One region of the Bacillus sp. GW823-FHT06B01 genome, then DNA from elsewhere that is predicted to be linked to it. Evidence: riboswitches for the same ligand, from Rfam matches in the RefSeq annotation. Region 1 holds a riboswitch; the other holds the start of a gene.
What was found. A riboswitch is a leader RNA that binds a small molecule or an ion and turns the genes downstream of it on or off. The one in region 1 is predicted to bind thiamine pyrophosphate.
Positions count from the first base shown of each region.

Region 2: another riboswitch for thiamine pyrophosphate. It lies ahead of AC1Q8N_RS25215 (MTH1187 family thiamine-binding protein); the one in region 1 lies ahead of AC1Q8N_RS07275 (energy-coupled thiamine transporter ThiT).

Region 1 is NZ_JBXAHR010000002.1:71,410-81,467, reverse strand. It holds gene AC1Q8N_RS07315 (DUF4247 domain-containing protein) at 1-351, opposite strand, end outside; gene AC1Q8N_RS07310 (DUF4178 domain-containing protein) at 364-870, opposite strand; gene AC1Q8N_RS07305 (DUF350 domain-containing protein) at 892-1,296, opposite strand; gene AC1Q8N_RS07300 (PspA/IM30 family protein) at 1,376-2,041, opposite strand; gene AC1Q8N_RS07295 (lipoprotein BA_5634 family protein) at 2,444-3,022, shown strand; gene AC1Q8N_RS07290 (FeoB-associated Cys-rich membrane protein) at 3,058-3,225, opposite strand; gene feoB (ferrous iron transport protein B) at 3,242-5,230, opposite strand; gene AC1Q8N_RS07280 (FeoA family protein) at 5,227-5,454, opposite strand; TPP riboswitch at 5,649-5,750, shown strand; gene AC1Q8N_RS07275 (energy-coupled thiamine transporter ThiT) at 5,837-6,511, shown strand; gene AC1Q8N_RS07270 (sensor histidine kinase) at 6,716-8,569, opposite strand; gene AC1Q8N_RS07265 (response regulator transcription factor) at 8,566-9,255, opposite strand; gene srtD (class D sortase, LPxTATN-specific) at 9,295-9,915, opposite strand; gene AC1Q8N_RS07255 (LPXTG cell wall anchor domain-containing protein) at 10,005-10,058, opposite strand, start outside.
Region 2 is NZ_JBXAHR010000007.1:105,653-115,710, forward strand. It holds gene AC1Q8N_RS25210 (methyl-accepting chemotaxis protein) at 1-1,327, shown strand, start outside; TPP riboswitch at 1,389-1,490, shown strand; gene AC1Q8N_RS25215 (MTH1187 family thiamine-binding protein) at 1,591-1,911, shown strand; gene AC1Q8N_RS25220 (ABC transporter permease) at 1,883-2,656, shown strand; gene AC1Q8N_RS25225 (ABC transporter substrate-binding protein) at 2,653-3,651, shown strand; gene AC1Q8N_RS25230 (ABC transporter ATP-binding protein) at 3,648-4,397, shown strand; gene AC1Q8N_RS25235 (ABC-F family ATP-binding cassette domain-containing protein) at 4,792-6,336, shown strand; gene AC1Q8N_RS25240 (glycosyl hydrolase family 18 protein) at 6,783-8,807, opposite strand; gene AC1Q8N_RS25245 (DnaJ family domain-containing protein) at 9,330-9,701, shown strand; gene AC1Q8N_RS25250 (thioredoxin family protein) at 9,712-10,026, shown strand; gene AC1Q8N_RS25255 (hypothetical protein) at 10,040-10,058, shown strand, end outside.

The sequences.
Region 1 (10,058 bases):
TATTTCAATTAACGTATCAGAAGGTTTCTCTTTATCCTTTTGCAGGTTATAAATCTTATCAGAATAAACGAGGAACATTTGATTTTCGTCTTCTTTAGATGCTTGCTTCGGTTCTCTTTCATTAATGAGTTCCTTTGCGACTTCAGGAACTGACCGATTGGCGGCCCTATACACGTAAGATTCTTGTTTACCTTCTTTTGCGACAGATTCTAGTGGATAACGGTCTTGAATCGACTTTGTCTGTCCGCCTTGACAACCTGATAAGGCATATCCAGCAACAACAAGTAATAGAACGATAGCAAGTATAGGGATTACGAACGATTTAATCATGGTAAACAATCGGTTTGACATGATTACGCCCCCTTACGTTGCTCTTATAATTTGTACATCAGCAGGAATAATTGCTTCTCCCTCATACATCATTGTGCGACCATTTTGCCATTCAATACGTAATAATTTTCGATTATCTGATTGGAATTCCCATACGTGCTGTTCTTCTGAAGCAGAGAATGGTGTTTTTCCCATCACAACAACACGTCCGTTATATTGCTCTTCCATATGGTACTCCGTATCATCCATTTCAATTGTTGTCGGAATTTCATCAATCGAATCTAAACGACCATCAATTGGTGTATATAATTTGTAATACGTATTTTCACGGTCTTCAATTTTTAAATAACGAATATCTTTCCCGTCTTGCAGTGTTAAAACAATTTCTTTACGAGAATGCATACTCGTTTTTCCAGTTAATTCGTACATGACTAATGAAACTTCAATCATATCGCCAGGAGCTAACGTTAACAAACTCTTCTCCGGTTTCGGCGGTTCTGGGCTCTTCATTATATTTTTAATTCGTTTAAATAAACTCATGATTTACCCCTCCTTCTCTCTTTATAAACAAGCACCTAAAATAAGTGCACCAACTATATGTAATGATCCGGCCAACATCGCATGCGCAACACTGCCTTCTTTCGTACCTTCTTCTAAATCTAAACCGGACATTTTCTTTAACACAAATTCGATAAACATTTCTACCACTAATAAAATAACGAAAGAAACTGCTGATGCAAGTAGTGCTTGCCATAAGTCGTTTGCTTTCGTTATGGATTGAGATAAAATGTACCCTTGCGCGAATAATTTCATAACGAAACGAGTTGTTACAGCTGTATTCCCATTCTTTATCTCTTTTAAATCATTGTATTTAGTAAAAATTGAATCAACCCACATAATTGCAAATAAAAGTACTGCACTTGCTCCAGTCCATACAAGCATGGCTAACACATTTGTCCATGTCATTGCAAAACCTCCTCTAAAAAGTAATAGAAAACCGACATGAATTCTCTTCAGACATGTCGGTTTCTTTGTCTATTCTATATTATTTCTCATACTGCTTCATAATACGAGCTAATTCATCGTCAACAGCAGAATTTTTATTTAAGCTTGCGAATTCATCATCTAATGACTTTTCTTTTTTATAAACTTCGCCACTTGCTTCTGCTTCAGCCTCTAATTGAAGAGCTTTCTCTTCCATACGGCTTAAGCCAGCTTTTGCTGAGTTTGAATCAAATCCAGACATCGCCTGATTAATATTCTTTTGTGCTTTCGCCGCATTTACACGTGCTACAAGTGTTTCACGTTTATTTTTCAGCTCTGTTAATTGCTTACGCATTTCTTCTAGCTTCAGGCGAAGATTATCAGCAGCAGCTTTATTTTGCTCATAGCTTGCTTTATATTCATTCATCTTTTGCTCTGCATTTTGTTTTTCTTCAAGAGCACGACGCGCAAGGTCAAGATTGCTTGCTTGAACAGCCATATGAGCTTGCTCTTCACGTTTTTTCACAAGTGCTTCTTGCTCTTCAAATAATATTTTGAATTTCTTCTCAAGTGCAATTTGAGCTGCTACACTTTTCTCAGCTTCTTGTACATCCGCTTGCATATCGCGTAAATATTGATCCGTCATCTTAACTGGATCTTCCGCTTTTTCAATTAATGAATATACATTCGACATTGTTAAATCTCGTAATCGTTTAAATACAGACATTCTAATTCCTCCTATGACTTACCTCATATTTCAAATTCACTACTTGGAAAACTGAAAAATCTCCCTTAACAGTAAAGAATATTCATTTTTACAGCCTACGTGTTTATTATAACAAAACTAATATGTCCTTACATGTTATTTCCAAAATACAGCCAATATAATATGACATTCTTGATACAATATTGTATTTCTAATATATCCTCATTATTTCTCTTTAAAATTAACTTACTTTTGTGCACTTTCACTAAATTACATAAGTGTAATGTTACTGTAAGCTAACTCGATAGTTACGTTGCAATATTTCTTATACACTAATACTAGAAGCAACAAACAAGCTTCTCATCATTTCGGAACTAATACAAAAATGTATTGACTATAAAACATATAAAAGGAGAAATCATCATGAAAAAATTAGTAGGAATCGGATTAGCGGCAGCAATTTCACTTGGAGCATTATCAGGTTGTTCTTTATTAGGAGAGAAAGCAAACGGTTTTGTACTGTACGGATCAGAAGAACAAGTTCAACAAATTACAGATAAAAACAAAAAAGAAGTGAAAGAAAAAGACTTCTATAAAATGAAAATGACTACATTAGAAGGTAAAAAAGTTCTTGTTATGGATAAGAAAACTGGTGAAGAACTGGTGAAGAAAGAGTTACTTAGCAAAGTTGATGAAAAAGACGACACGAAACCACTTGATAAATTGCCAGCTATAACAGCAGAGCAAGGTGTATTATTTGCTAAAGAAAAAGTAGAAAATGCTACACTTGATGGTGCAAAATTAAAATACGAAGGCAATACAATTATCGGAAGTGGCCGTGCATATACAGATATGTATGCAATTGTTGATGACGCAACTTACAGCAATATAAAAGGTGATGAAAAATCTGTTGGGGTATTAAAATTCGATAAAGACCCAAGTAAAGAATTCCCTGGCTACAACGGCGTAGAAGCTTCTCAACTTGTAAAAATTAAAAAGTAAAACAAAAAAGCTTTGCGAATTCGCAAAGCTTTTTTCTATTTATGAGCAACTTGCTCCATATCCGGACTACAAGTTTGCGACTGACATGACTTATTTAAAGAACATGCTGCGCATTTTCCCTTTTTACTTCTCTTTACAAAATTCACTAACGTATATGCTGCATAACCAAAAATGATAGCTCCAATTATAATATTGACCATCACCCTAATACATCTCCTTCTAGAATCCGAGTAAGGATCCAACTTGGTATATAATAAGCGTTAATACATAAGCAACAACGAGTGGATATACGACAGAGAAAATCGTCCACTTCGCTGATCCTGTTTCACGTTTAATAACGGCTACTGTCGCTAAACACGGAACATATAATAAAATAAAGAACATAAATGCATATGCTGATAGCGCCGTATAATGCGCTCCCATTACATTTCCTAGCACATCTTCTTTCACCGCATAAATAATTGCCATTGTAGAAACGACAACTTCTTTTGCTAAAAATCCTGTTAAAAGGGATGCCGCAGCTTGCCACGTTCCAAATCCAAGTGGTGCAAATAGTGGTGCGATAAATCCACCAATCATCGCTAAGTAACTGTCTCCCATGTCAACACCAAATCCTGATGGACCTGCGTAGTTTAATAACCAAATGACAACAGAACCACCGAAGATAAATGTACCTGCTTTACGAACAAATCCTTTCCCTTTCTCCCACGTACTTAACCATAACGTTTTCGCTTGTGGTACACGGTAAGGAGGTAGTTCAATAACGAAAATAGATTTTTCCGCTTTTAAAATGGTAAGAGACATAATTTTTGTAACTAATAACGCAAGAACAATACCTGCAACATATAAAGAAAACACAACAGTTGCCTGACTTTGAGGGAAGAATACTCCCGCAAATAATGCATATACAGGTAAACGTGCCGAACAAGACATAAACGGTGTTACAAGAACTGTAAGTAAACGTTCTTTTTCTTGTTCAATCGTTCTCGCTGCCATAATACCTGGAACATTACATCCAAAACCGATAATCATCGGAATGAACGCTTTTCCGTTTAAACCGAAGAACTCCATAATTCTATCCATAACAACTGCAATTCGCGCCATATACCCTGAATCTTCTAATAATGAAATGAAAAAGAATAGTGCAAAGATTTGTGGAACGAATACTAATACAGCACCAACACCGGCAATAATACCTTCTGTAACGAGTGCTTGAATAAAATGAGAAGCTCCAATACTTGTAAGTCCAGCCGTCACCCAATCCGTAAGCTGGCCACCAAAAAACTCATCTAACATATCGGATAAAGGTGTACCAATCCACGTAAACGTAACCTGAAAAATAAAAAACATAACTGCTAAAAAGATTGGAAGTCCTAAAATTTTATGTGTAATTAATCTATCAATTTTTTCCGAAAAAGGAATTTTTCCTTCTTTCTCATGCCGCATAACATTTGTTTTTAACTTTTCAATATACGCTTCACGAGTTTTGTAAATGTGCTCCTCCAACGTACAATCAAGTTTTCCTTCTAAGCGAGATCGAATGGCTGCAAGTTCCTTATAAATTGGTAATGCTTTCATTTCTTTTTCTACTACTTCGTTATTACTTAAAAATTGAAGAGCTAACCATCTTGGATGCTTGTAATTCGCTTTCTCTAAAAGAGAAATTACCTGTCCAATTCCTTCATCCATCTGTACACCATATGAAATTACGAATGGCTTTTTCTCGTTTTTTTCATTTTCTTTAAGAGTCGCAAGTAGTTCTTCACAACCTTTTCCGCTTCTTGCAACGACAGGAACGACTGTTACACCTAATAACTCTGATAATCGTTTTACATTAATTACAATGCCTCGTTGCTTTGCCACATCGACCATATTTAATCCGATTGAAACCGGCTTTCCAAACTCAAGTAATTGCAACGTTAAATGCATATTTCTCTCGAATTGCGAAGAATCCACTATATTTAACATATGATGAAATTCGTCTGTTAGTAGAAAATTTGTAACGACACCTTCATCACGCGAAACTGGATTCAAATCATAAACACCTGGTAAATCAATTAATGTCCCTTGCTTATCTTTTAATTTACCAACCTTCTTTTCTACTGTTACACCGCTCCAGTTTCCTACGTATTCATAAGAACCAGTAAGTGCATTAAATAATGATGTCTTCCCTGTATTCGGATTCCCTAGCAAAGCTACCTTATTCACGCTAATTCCACCTTTATCATTTTCGCGTCACAATGACGAATACTAATTAACTGTCCACGACACTCCAATGTACAAGGACCTTTGAACATCGCTTTCTGCTTCATGCGAAGTTCGCTTCCTTCAGAAAGACCGAAAGCAGCCAATCTTCTCTTTAGTAAATGATCTAAAGACTGAACGCTTTTTACTAACACTTTCTCACCGATTTTAATATCTACTAAGCTCATAACCTTCCCCCTCAGAAGAGAATGATAATTATTTTCAAAAAAATTATAGCACACTCTATTTCTCTTGTACTATACCCTTTTGCTTCATATTTATTAATATTTCGCTACAATTCTATTTCAATCATTGTCATACTGTATTCGTTTGCCATTCTCATCCATTTCGCTTACAATAAACAATAGCAAATAAAGAATCTCGTTATCACTGGGGGAGCCATGCCGCTGAGAGGGAACACTTCGTTCCGACCCTTCGAACCTGTTAGTTAATGCTAACGCAGGGATTGTGCAAACGTCCGAAATACATACCTCTTTTTTATTTACGTATTTCGTATCCTCCTATGATATCTATTCTTTTTTGTACAACTTGGATTTAGGGGGAGACAACATGCGTAACACCAATTTACAAGCGATGATCGAATCTGCAATTCTTGCAGCCTTCGCCCTGGTCATCGACATTTTACCACTTTCAATCAAAATATCAGCAACAGGTGGTTCCATCTCATTCGCTATGATTCCTATTTTTATTATCGCATATCGCTGGGGCTTCAAAATGGCTTTCTTAGGAGGCTTAATTTGGGGATTATTACAAATTGTCGTAGGCGATGCCATTATCGTCACACCAATTCAAGTACTAATTGAATACTTCGTTGCTTTCGCATTCATTGGATTTGCTGGTTTATTCTATCGACCAATTCAAAAAGCACTTTTAACATCCAATGTAAATAGCTTAGAACAATCCAATTTAAGTAGCCGTAAAGACAAACCTTCACAAAAACAAAACGAAGGAAAGAAAGTTATTGGTTACATTATTGTTGCTACATTTGTTGGTAGCTTTGCTCGCTACTTCTGTCACTTTATTGCCGGTATTATTTTCTGGGGACAATATGCACCGAAAGGCCAATCAGCAGTTCTATATTCTTTAATATTTAACGGTAGCACAATGATTGGTTCCTATATTCTATGTACCGTTTTACTTATCTTTTTATTTATCACTTCACCACGTTTATTCAAAAGCATCAATGCTTATCAAATAAATTCAAACAAAAAGAGCGCTTCATAAGCGCTCTTTTTTCATATCGTAATATCAATTAAAAATACAATAAATGCACAAAAGAAAATAAATACCATTATACTTAGCCACTTGCTATGCACGGTTCATCGACTCCTTACATAACCTCATTTTCTAACCAGATTATATCGCTTAAAAATAAAGATTAGGTAAAGATAATATGAAAATAAATTAAAAAAGCGTAGCATGTACCATCTACGCTTTTTTTGGTAAGTAGAAGTAAAATAATACACCGTCTTCTGTATTCTTCACCCCATATTCAGCATCGTGTAGTTCTAAAATATTTTTAGAAATAGCTAGCCCAAGACCCGTTCCACCTTGTGAACGCTGACGAGCTGCATCCACACGATAAAAACGATCCCAAATTTTATCTAATTGTTCTTCTTCAATGTGAGTACCTTTATTTTCAATACACACTTTTATACGATCCTGCTCATCTATTGTGGAAATAATAATATCCTCTTTATTTGGTGTATAACGTATGGCATTCGTAATGAAGTTCACGATTACTTGTTCAATCCGACTTTGATTTGCCATCACTTCAACTGAACATATATTTTTATGCACACGAAGTTCTTTTTTCTCTATCTCCACAGAAAGGTATTCACATATATCTTCAATTACTGAATCAATATAAAATAAATCCTTTTTCATTTTATATGTACCTGACTCAAATTTAGCTAACTCAAGCATATCCAAAATTAAAGTATCCATTTTATCTACTTCTCGTTCCATCGCCTGAAAATAGTACTCTTTTTTATGTTCAGCTACTCCATCTTTTAAAATAGAAATACAACTTTTCATAATACTCAGCGGTGTTTTCAATTCATGCGACACACCAGAAATAAATTCTTTCCGCGTATTTTCTAACTTTCTTTCCTTTTCAATATCTTGTTCTAGCTGTCCAATATGCGAATGAAGTTTATTAGATAGTACATTAATATTATTCGATAAATCACCAATTTCATCTTTTGAAGTAATCGGAATTTTTTCGGTGAAATCTAAATGCGCTATTTTCTTCGTGGTATCATTTATTTTTAATAACGGCTTTGCAATTTGTTTTGAATAATAAAACGAAGCTAGAAAAATGAGAACGACTACAAATGCAATGATGTAAATGTAGTAATCTTGCACCATTTGTACTGCTTCATCTACAGGCTGTAAAGAAGCCATTGCATATATATATGCTACTGATCCGTCTTTTTCTTTTATTGGCTTAATTAATAATTTATATTTTATATCATTCTTTTCATAATCCATTGTTTGTGTTGTATATCGTATTTTATTGCTTTCTTTTAATAATAAATCAGTTTGAAAAACCTTAATATTATCTAAAAATATGCTATTTTTATAAATTGGATTCACAGGACCGTTTACATCTGGTAACTGTACTTTTGTAACACGTCCTCCTATGTAAAAATCTGGTTCTTGGGCAACTTGCTCCTGAACGGCCGGCCTCTTCTCCTTAACAACTTGTTCCCCGACTGCTTTCTTTTTCTCCTCATATAATTTACTCATTTTCTCATTAAATGCTTTTTCTAACGGTTTATTAGATCCGCTTAAATTCTGCTTAGATAAAGAAAAAGAGAATGGAATAAAACTATCTTCTTTTCTCACTCCAGAAAAATAAATTTCTTGTCCTAAAAACTGCTCTGATGATTTATTATCAATCTCCTCTATATTGACGAGATTACCTAAGGGAATCTTGAATATTTGTTGTCCAAAGCTCTTTTGTTGCATACGATTTATTGTTACTTCAAAATAAAAATCATCCGCATGTTTTAAATTCCCATTCTGATCTAACGTTGTAATCCACGTATTATTTTCTCTTAAAAAATCTTGCTCCAGCTTCTGAATTCCTTCTGCACTTCCTGCATAATTCAAATAATTCTTCTCAAAAGAATTTAAATTCACTTTAATATCTTCTACTTTTCGATTCGCATAATATTGTTTAAAAAATATCGTTTGTCCAATAAATATCGTCGCTAAAATTAACATGCATAATGCTGTTGTGAGGGTAAATAATTTTAGTACAATCCCTTTTCTCATACATTTCCCTCAAATTTATAACCTGTTCGTACTACAGTTGTAATGCACTTTGCTTTCTCTCCTAATTTATTTCTTAAATTACGAATATGACTATTAACCGTTCGATCATCACCAGCAAATTCATATCCCCAAATTCTTGAAATTAATTGTTCCCTTGTTAGTACAATTCCTTGGTTTTTCATGAAATACACTAATATTTCAAACTCCGTATGCGTTAAACTAACATCTGCCTCATCAACAGTAACAGTACGTGACGGAAAATGGACGTGGATGCCATGAATCGATAAAGTATCATCTTCGTTCTCTAAAGGTTTCTTCGATGCTTTTCTACTTTCTAATAATCGGTTCGCTCTTGCTAATAAAATTGGTGGGCTATACGGCTTCGTCACATAGTCATCCGCCCCAAGTTCAAATCCAAGTAACGTATCATCTTCATCTACACGTGCCGTCAGCATAATAATAGGAACCTCAGATGTTTTACGAATTCTTCGGCAAACAGACCATCCATCAAGTTCTGGCAACATAATATCTAAAATAACTAAATCAACCTCTTCTTCCTCAAATACAACTAAAGCTTCTTTCCCATCTCTTGCTTCAAACACTACATATTGCTCGCTCAAAAAATAATCTTTTAAAATTTCACGCAAAATATCTTCATCTTCCACAATTAAAATGTTTTTTGACATAACTTGTGTATCCCCCTTCCGTTTTCAGAAACTATCACTTCATTTTGAATAACTAGCTGTTAACTTCGCCTCGATAATATATCTATCTGGTGCATCCCCTATATAATCAAATGGATAGCAAGTCGTCAGTGTTAATATCGGTTCTTCTTTTTTTATAATAACAGTGCGATCATCCGCATGGGTAATCCACGTCTTTTGAATTTCATATGTGTACGTTTTATTATCATACTCTAAAACAAGAGTGTCTTTTTCTTTTAACTCTCCTAAATCTGTAAAGACAGTATCCCGGTGCCCACTTAGTACAGTATGGCCCCCTCCAGATGGCGTTGTCGTTACATCACTAACGAACATTCCAACCCCTTTTTTCAGCGTTGCATCATCCGCTCCCCAATATACAGAAAACTTCTTCTTTATTTTCGGTATATTTAACATCGCTACCTTTTCTCCTTCTTTATGCTCTGTTTGAGAAGAAGGCACTTGAGAAGTTACGGGGGTTTCATGTAAAAGTTGATCATGTTGTATATTGTTAAGACTCTTTATTTCTTCCTTCGTTAGTTGCTGAGCAGAGCTTTTTCCTTTATACCATTCCATAGCATAATATGATCCCATAAATAGTCCTATAGCCATCAATATGATACCGATATAATTGAGTAACTTCATGTTTCATCCCTCCATGCCAAAAATGGTAGGAATAACCTACCATTTTTAATATATGAAATTATTCCATTCTTTATAGGACAATATTTTATTTACGCCTTAACTTTATTGCGACGTTTCAAGCCAAATAATGTCCCTATCCCTAC
Region 2 (10,058 bases), on a different contig from region 1:
TTGGATGAAAGCATATGATAAAGTAATGAGCACAAAAAAAGCAAACATGACAGAAGTATATGAAGACGCATTAGGAACATGGGTAACGATATTAGAGCCAATTAAAGATGGAGAAGGTAATATTGTGGCACTTGTTGCAGCTGATGTAGATGCTTCTATTGTTCCTAGTACAAAAGAAAAGTTCATTATACAAGGTTTAATGTTTATTTGTATTTCTGTTTTAATTGCAACTTTTATTCAATTCTTAATTGTGCGTAACGCACTTGCTCCATTGCGAGATTTACGTGAAGGATTGCGCAAAGTCGGTGAAGGTGATTTAAGTATTAAATTAGAGGAAAGACCAGATGATATTGGTATTATTAATGCGTATTTTAATAATACCATCGAGAAGTTTAAAGGAATTATAGATAAAGTGAAGCAGACAGCAGAACAGGTTTCCTCATCTTCACAAGAATTGTCAGTGAGTACGAAAGAGAATAGCATGGCAGTTAAAGAAATCGTAAGTTCTATGGTTGAGTTAAGAGCTGGAGCTCGGTTACAAGAAACTGCAGCACCACAGTATTTAGGCGCTGTATATGAAATGGAAGATAAGATGGAAGAGATAACGAATGCTGCAGAACAAATAGCGAAAGAGTCTGAAGGTACAAAGTATCATTCAGTAAAAGGAAATGGTGTTATTGAGCAGGCGATTAATCAAATGAACATAATACAAAATGCAGTACAAGATTTATCTTCTATCATCCATTCTTTGGAAACAAGATCAAAAGAAATTAGTGATATTGTAAATGTAATTACAGGTATTTCAAATCAAACTAATTCCCTAGCTTTAAATGCTTCTATTGAAGCTTCACGTGCTGAGGCAACCGGAAAGGGATTTGCTGTTGTTGCTGATGAAGTGCGTAAATTAGCAGAGCAGACGGAAGCATCAGCAAAAGATATAGCGAAATTAATAGGGGAAACACAAGTTGAAACGGAAGAAGCTGTTGTTTCAATGCAAAAAGCTTCAAAAGAAGTAGAATCTGGAATAAAACTTGTTGAAAGTAGTGGTGCTTTCTTTGAAAAAATTTCAAAATCAGCACAATCTGTTACAAATCAAGTTAGAGTTGTTTCTAGCAATTCAAGTGATATATTGCAAAATAGCCAAAATATTGTTCGTGTTGTAAATGAACTATCACTTATTGCAAATACGTATGCAAATAGTAGTAATAATATTGAAGAAAGTATGAAAGAGCAGGAAATGTCTGTACAAGATATTGCTGAATTAGCTAGTTCTTTAAGCTGGCTTTCACAGGAGTTACAAGAGTTAATAGGGGAATTCAAAAGTTAAATGAAATGATTATACGTGCTTTTGTTTGTTCAATAAAATAAATCATGCTACAATGAAAACGAATTAAGGACCGGGGAGCCAATTGGCTGAGAGGATGTAAACAAACATCGACCCTCAACCTGATCTGGATAATGCCAGCGTAGGGAGTTACTTAAAGTGATGTAGCATATGTTATTCTATAATAACTTGCATACAAGGCTTTCCTACGCAGTAGGAAAGCCTTTTCTTGTTTTAATATTTCATTTTATAAGGGGGATTTTACTATGTCACAACAAGTTACAATTTCATTTTCAGTAGTACCACAAGCGAAGAACAAAGATGTGTATTCTGTTGTTGATAAAGCAATTGAAGTTGTACAACAATCGGGAGTTCGTTATGAAGTAGGGGCAATGGAAACAACGCTGGAAGGAGAATTAGATGTACTTCTTGATATCATTAAACGTGCGCAACAAGCTTGTGTGGATGCTGGAGCAGAAGAAGTGATTACTTCTATTAAAATCCATTATCGTCCAAGTACTGGTGTAACGATAGATGAAAAGGTTTGGAAGTACCGTGATGAATATGCAAAACCAGAAGCAATCTAAAACAATTACAACAATTTGGCTTATCCTTCTCATAGCGATATGGGAAGGATCTGTTTCATTATTTAAAATTGAACCGTGGATTTTACCGAAGCCTTCTGCCATTGTTCAAGAATTAATTGGAATGAAAGATTTACTATTACCGAATACGATGCAAACGTTACAAGAGGTTCTAATTGGACTATTTTTTGCGATTTTAATTGGGACAAGTATTGCAATTATTATGGATGTTATCCCTTTATTTCGTATTTTAATAAATCCGTTGCTTGTTATTTCGCAAACGATTCCAATCGTTGTACTTGCACCGTTATTTATTATTTGGTTTGGATATGGAATGCTACCGAAAGTAATGGTAGTAATACTCGTTTGTTTCTTCCCGATTGCGCTTAGCATTTTAGAAGGTTTTCAAACGGTAGATAAAAATATGTTGAAGTTGTTGCAAACGATGAAGGCAACGAAATGGCAAGTTTACCAGAAAGTAAAGTTTCCAGCAGTGTTGCCATACTTTTTCTCAGGTTTAAAAATTGCAGTTACATATAGCGTAATGGGAGCAATTATTGGGGAATGGCTCGGTGCAAGTGAAGGATTAGGAGTTATGCTTACAAGGGCTACAAAATCCTTTTTAACAGCCCGAGTATTTGGTGTGGCAGCAATTATTGTTATGGTGACATTATGTCTGTATTTTATCGTGGAGTTTATGGCAAGAATAACAGCACCATGGATATATAGAAAGGACGGCAGAAAATGAAAAAAGGTTTAAAAGTTATGTTGGCTGCCTTATTAGCAGTAGGTGTAGCTGGATGTAATCCGGCGAAGAAAGAAGAAAGTGCAAGTAAAGATCAAAAAGTAAAAGTAGTATTAGATTGGTTTCCGAATACGAATCATACTGGCCTATATGTAGCGCAAACGAAAGATTATTATAAAAAGCAAGGATTAGATGTAGAGATTATTCAGCCAGGTGATAATGTGACAGCGGAGCAAATGATAGCTTCCGGAAAAGCTGACTTTGCAATAAGCGCACAAGAAAATGTAACGTTGGCTCGTGTGGAAGGTATTCCTGTTGTATCTGTAGGAGCAATCATCCAACATAATACTTCAGCTTTTGCATCACTTAAAAAAGATAATATGACGTCACCAAAAGATTTTGAAGGTAAACGTTACGGCGGCTGGGGAGGACCAGCAGAAGAAGCGACGTTGAAGACAATCATGGAGAAGCATCAAGCTGATTTTAATAAAGTTGAAAAAATCATCTTAGGACAAACAGATTTCTTTAAATCAATCGGTCGTGATGCAGACTTTGAATGGATATATTACGGATGGGATGGAATTGAAGCGAAGCGCCAAGGAAAAGAGTTAAATACGATTATGGTGAAAGACTTAGACCCAGCGCTTGATTTCTATAGTCCTGTTATTATTACGAGTGAAAAACATACGAAGCAAGATAAAGACTTTGTGAAAAAGTTTATGAGTGCAACGACAGAAGGTTATAATTTTGCAATTAAAGAACCGAAAGAAGCTGCTGATATTTTAATTAAAGCAGTTCCAGATGTGAATAAAGAATTAGTACAAGAAAGTCAAAAATGGTTAAGTACGAAGTATCAAGATGATGCAAAAGTGTGGGGAGTACAGAAGGAAGAAGTTTGGACGAATTACATGAATTTCTTATATGATAACAAAGTTATTAAGAAGAAAATTGATGTGAAAGATGCCTTTACAAATGAGTTCCTTCCAAGTGAAAAATGAGTGGATTACAAATAAAAGAGATCGTAAAAGCTTTTGATGGAAAGAATGTATTGGCAAATATTAGTGCTTCTATACGAGAGGGAGAGTTCGTTTCCTTTGTAGGACCGAGTGGTTGCGGGAAAAGCACATTATTAAATATGATTGCAAATGTTGAAAATCCAACAAGTGGGAATGTAACGTATAAGGATAGGCACGTACAAGAGCAAGATGTTGTAAGTTATATGCCGCAGCAGGATTTATTACTACCGTGGCGATCAGCTTTGCAAAATATAGTTCTTCCATTGGAAATCGAAGGGAAACCGAAAAAACAAAGGCTAACAGAAGGAATGGAAGCATTAAAGCAATTTGAACTAGATGAATATGCAGACCATTATCCAGATGAATTGTCTGGTGGTATGCGTCAAAGGATTAGCTTTCTGCGCACATATTTATGTGAAAAGCCAATTATGCTACTTGATGAGCCTTTTGGAAAATTAGATGCCTTTACAAAAATGGAAGTACATAGTTGGCTTTTAAACTCTTGGCACCAAGAGAAGCAAACAATTGTTATGGTTACACATGACTTAGATGAGGCAATCTTACTGTCGGATCGCGTATTTATTTTATCTCAAAGACCAGCATCAATAGTTGGAGAGGTACAAGTGAAATTACCTAGACCAAGAACGATGGATATGTTAACATCACTTGAGTTAAAGAAGGATAAGGAAGAAATTCTGAGAGTATTAGCTCCTTATATGAAAAAATAGAAAAAGCTCTTACCAGATTTAAATATAATTGCTGGTAAGAGCTTTTTTTATAGAACATGAAAAGAATGAGAAGGAACAAAAGAAAAAATAGAGAATAGAATATAACAGAGTAGTTTATACTCTTAATATAACAAATGTTAAAGGAGTGAAAGGATAAAATGACTTTATCAACTGTTCTTCAAATGGTTTTAGCTTGATACGGGAGAAGTCTGCCCATTTTTAACGATTAAGCTAAATTGAAGACAGCAGGTAAAGAACCTTAATCCTTTTTTACGATAATATGTAATGGGTAAGGTGTATTCACCTTACCCATTTTTTATATGCACAATTAAATAAGGATTTTTACTGTGCTCTCTATTTAGCTTATGAACCCATAAGTAGAGGAGAGAAAAAAATGAGTATATTAACAGTAGAAAATTTAAGTCATTCATATGGTGAGAAAACCATTTTATATAATGCGTGTTTTCGACTATTAAAGGGCGAGCATGTTGGGTTAGTTGGGAAAAATGGAATTGGAAAATCAACCTTGTTAAGGATTTTAACAGGAGAACTTATACATGATGACGGAAACATTGAATGGTTTCCACATGTGAAGATAGGCTTTTTACAGCAACATATGGATTTACAAGAGGGGATAACAATTGAAGGATACTTACAAAGTGCATTTTCTAATTTGTATAGGATTGAATGCGAAATGTTAAAAATTGCTGAAGAAATGAATGGAGCAGGAGAAGTAGAAAAACTGTTAGTAAAGTATGGAGAATTACAAACTATATTGGAAAGCTCTAATTTCTATCAAATTCATACAGAAATTGAAGAAGTAGCAATCGGTTTAGGTTTATTTGAAATAGGGTTGAAAAAGGATGTTTCAAAGTTAAGTGGAGGACAGCGAACAAAGTTATTACTTGGGAAGCTCCTTTTAGAAAAAGCTGATGTTTTATTGCTAGATGAGCCAACAAATTATTTAGATACAGCCCATATAGAATGGTTGCAATCGTATTTGAGACTGTATGAAAAAGCTTATGTGATCATTTCACATGACGAAGTATTTTTGAACAGTATTACGAATGTTATTTATCATCTAGAAGAACGGAAAGTGAAGCGGTACGTAGGAAATTATGAAAAATTTGTGCAAAGTTATCAATTGCAAAGGAAACAATTACAATCGGCGCATGCGAAACAGCAAAAAGAAATTGCTCAGTTAGAAACATTTATTCAAAAAAATAAAATTCGAAAAGCGAAACAGGCCAAAAGTCGAGAGAAAGTATTGGAGAAAATGCAAAGGGTTGAAAAGGTTAGTCATGTACCTCGATCCCGTTTTGATTTCAATGTTTATGAGGAGCCAGTGAGTCGCATATTACAGGCTGAAAAACTAAGGATAGGATATAGTTCTCCGTTATGTCCAGAATTGAATTTGCAAGTGAAAAAAGGAGAAAAGATAGCGATTGTTGGTCATAATGGAATTGGAAAAACGACAATGTTAAAAACGTTATTAGGTCAAATAAAGCCGTTAAGCGGTTCAATTTCTGTTGGAGAACGAGTAAATCCTGCTTATTTTGCGCAGGAAGAGTTTGCTTCAGAAACAACACCATTAGAAAAAGTTTGGGCAGAACGACCAGATATGACAAAGAAAGAAGTACGCCAAGCATTAGCAAAGTGTGGATTGAAAGAAGAACATGTATTAAAACCTATTCGTTTATTAAGCGGCGGGGAACAAACGAAAGTACGTTTATGTGAACTTATCGTAACGAAAAGCAATGTTTTAATTTTAGATGAACCGACTAATCATTTGGATATAGAAACAAAGAAGTCTTTGCAGGAAGCGTTACAACAATATAAAGGAACAGTTTTACTTGTCTCACATGAGCCTTCTTTCTATGAAGCATGGATAACAAAAGTATGGAATATAGAAGAATGGGATGCTGAACGATATGAATAAAGAAAAGGCATTAGCTTGTATAAGCTAATGCCTTTTCTTTGTGATTAACATGATTTTCGAGAACTCTTACATGAGAATTGTATGAAGAAGCACTCTTATGGTGCGCTTATAAGCGTGCTTTTTCTTATGTTATGTTTATATTTAGATGCCTTTCCCTAACAGGCGACTATCTTTCTTTATATATATAGATAGTTTGAAGTGGAATAAAAATAATTCCTATATGTAAAGGATAATGTGATTAGTATAGGAAGACAATAGAACTTAAAGGAAATTCATGTAAAATTCAGATGAACTTCACATGAACTTCATATTAGAAACTAGATATAATTATAATAGGTTATTGTAATGTTAATTTGTGATTTTTCATGAAATTAAAAGTTTGAATTTAGGATAGAGCACTCAAACCTAAATTCAAACTTTAGTGAAATAATTAATGGAGGTTACGCTTAATTTTCGCTAATGGATGCATTTACAAGTTTGGCGGGAGTGCCTGTTCCTGCCCCTCCGATTGTAACGGATCCACCAGGAGGGATTTCACCATTCCATCCTGCATTCGTAATTACGTAATGATTATTTATTTTACTACTAATTTTAGAATCCCAAACTTGTGTTAAATTGCCGTTATAATCAAATTCTAATTTCCAGTTTTTAATTGGGGTCGTTCCACTATTTTTAATTACAATCGAGAAGTTGTAACCACTTCCCCAATTTGAAGTGACTGAAAAGGTAGCATTACCATTTCCACCAGGGGGTGTTGTATCAGTATCATCTGTTTTTACAATGATAGAAGTAGGCTGTGATTTATTCCCGGCAGCATCTTTTGCTATTATTGAAAATGTGTATTCGGTATTAGATTTTAAGTTTTTGATTGTAATGCTATTTGTTGTTGTACTCCATTTCTCTTCTCCGGCAGTAATTTCATATTCTGTAACTCCTACGTTATCAATAGATGCAGTCCAGTTTAATTGAACGGAGTTTGAATTTTTATTTGTAATAGCAATATTTTTTACGTTTGTTGGGGGCTCAGTATCTTTTTGAGTAATAGGTCCACCAAGTAATTCTTTTACTAACGTATCAAGCAATTTTGGTCCACTGCAACTATATTTTGGACTTGTACGGCAATCCCCGCTTAGTTCCCAAAACATCGCGCCACTTAGACCCTTTGTCTTTATATAGTCTGTTTTATATTTCATAGATTCGTTGTCATCATAGCTAATAAACGTGCCTGTAGTCGCATTATATAAATAAGGTACTTTCGCTACATCGTTCCAGTGGCGAACAAAACCATTTTTATTAACATAATTAGCTGCTAAATCACCATAATCATACACACCTGTGTCACCGGTAGAATAATCATCCCAAGTACCTTTAGAAGCGAGCTTTCCGTCACTACCTGGTTTACAAGGTTGGTATTGCCCATTATTTTCTTTTCCGCAACTTTTCCATCCACGTCCGTAAAAAGGTACACCTAATACGAGTTTATCCGCTGGAACCCCTTCATTTGTATAAATGTCTATCGCACCATCTACATAAAATTTTGTATCCGCTGCTGGGTCATTTTGATCTTTGTATAGTGCTGCATTATGGTTAGAAGTAGCTTCCCATCCACCGTGGAAATCATATGTCATAATATTAATCCAATCAAGTATTTGAGAGATCTTCTTTAGCTCTGTATGATCCGCATAACGTTGGCTTGCACCTGATGCGATTGTTAGTAAATATTGTTTCCCATCTTCTGCAGTAGCTTTCGTTAATGCATTTCGAACATCTTGAAGGAGTAGGGTGAAGTTTTGCTTATCTTCAGGACGATAACTACCACCAGGAATCGTTTCAACGCCCGGATATTCCCAATCTAAATCAACGCCGTCAAATCCATATTCACGAAGAAAAGCTACTGTAGATTCAGCGAATACTTTTCTTGTTTTTTCATCAGCTGCCATATCAGAAAAGCGGTTAGACCAAGTCCAGCCACCAACTGAAATAATTGTTTTTAAGTGAGGATACTTAGCTTTTAATCGTTTCAGTTCTCCGAAATTTCCACAACGGGCGTATTTATCACAATCTTCCCAAGTTGTACCTGATCCCGGATAAGATTTTGTGACATCAGCCCATGGTTCACCGAGTACGAGAGTGCCATTAGGAACCTCTTTATTTTGCAGTGGTACACCAGACTCTTTACAGTTCCACGTTTGTTTATTTGGATTATCGGGGTGAGTAGAAGGGTTTCCATGTTTTCCATTCCAGCAAATATCAGCGAAAGCATAGTTTAAATGAGTTAGCTTTGATGCATCAATGTCTGCAACTTGATAATTACGTCCGTAAATGCCCCATGAAGGAAAATACCCAACAATTTTTTGACCTTGCTTTGGTGAATCTGCTAATGCAACATTTGGAGTAATAAAGTTTGTAAGAAAAAGAGGTAAGAAGAGTAGTAGGGATAGTAATAGCAGTGTGAATTTTTTGGAGCTCATAGTCATTTCTCCTTTCAAAATAAAAGATATATTTAAAGGCATGCGCCAATAAACCAAAGTGAAGCTAGACGTATGAAACGTCTAGATAAAGTGAAACTTTAATCAGTGGGGGGCTTCATCCCCCACTGATTATCAGCCCTCACCAATCGGACTTTTATGGGGAGCCCCACCCCCACCTAACTTCTTTGCTTTCGCTAAATTTTGAGGTGGGGGTCTTACTGACCATTAAAGCGGGATAAAAATGATCAGACATCACGAAGTCTATACAAGGGAGCTGGGGGTGATTAAATCGTAGCAAATGTAAGATTTGGTGTAAACGCTTTATTTGATTCGCAAAGATTTTCTCAATATGAAATGGCTCTAATACAGACTACACATGAAAATAAAATATTGATTAGGGAGGAAAAGGCTCCTTGTAATTAAATTTGAGAAAAAATTGTATGAAGTCAATTTGTAATAGCGTAGCAAGATGAGAAAATATCATGTAAAATAATAGTAAAAATATGTAAAGGAGCGAATGGTGTGGATGTCTTTTTGAACATTGCTGAAGAAAAAATTCGACAAGCAATACGGAATGGAGACCTTGATCATATTCCGGGAAAAGGAAAACCACTACAATTAGAAGACCTTTCAATGGTACCTCCAGAACTTAGAATGAGTTATAAAATCTTAAAAAATGCGGGTATGATTCCAGCAGAAATGGAACTACAAAAAGATATATTAAAAATAGAAGACTTAATTGCGTGCTGTTATGATGAAGCAGAGAGAAAAAAATTACAAGAAGAGTTAACGGCAAAAACGCTGCGTTTTCAGCAGGTAATGGAAAAGAGAAAGATTAAAGAGAGTTCAGCTTTTCGTATGTATCAGGATAAAGTATTTCGTAAATTACGCTAAGAGGGATAAGATGAATACATTTGAAACGATAGAAGAATTAGCGACATATATTGAAGGACAACAATTAGTACTGCTCTTTATTAAAACGGAAAATTGTGGTGTTTGTGATGTTATGCTAAGAAAAGTAAATGGTCTATTAGAGAATTATGATTACGTAGAGAAAGTAGAAATATTACTACAAGACATGCAAGAGATCGCGGGGCGATATGCAGTATTTACAGGACCAACAGTTTTATTATTTTATAATGGAAAAGAGATCCTTCGTGAATCGCGCTTCATTTCACTTGAAAATTTAGAGAGAACCATTCAATTATTCGAAGATTAAGGGAGGCTTTTATATGGAATTTATTATTGTCA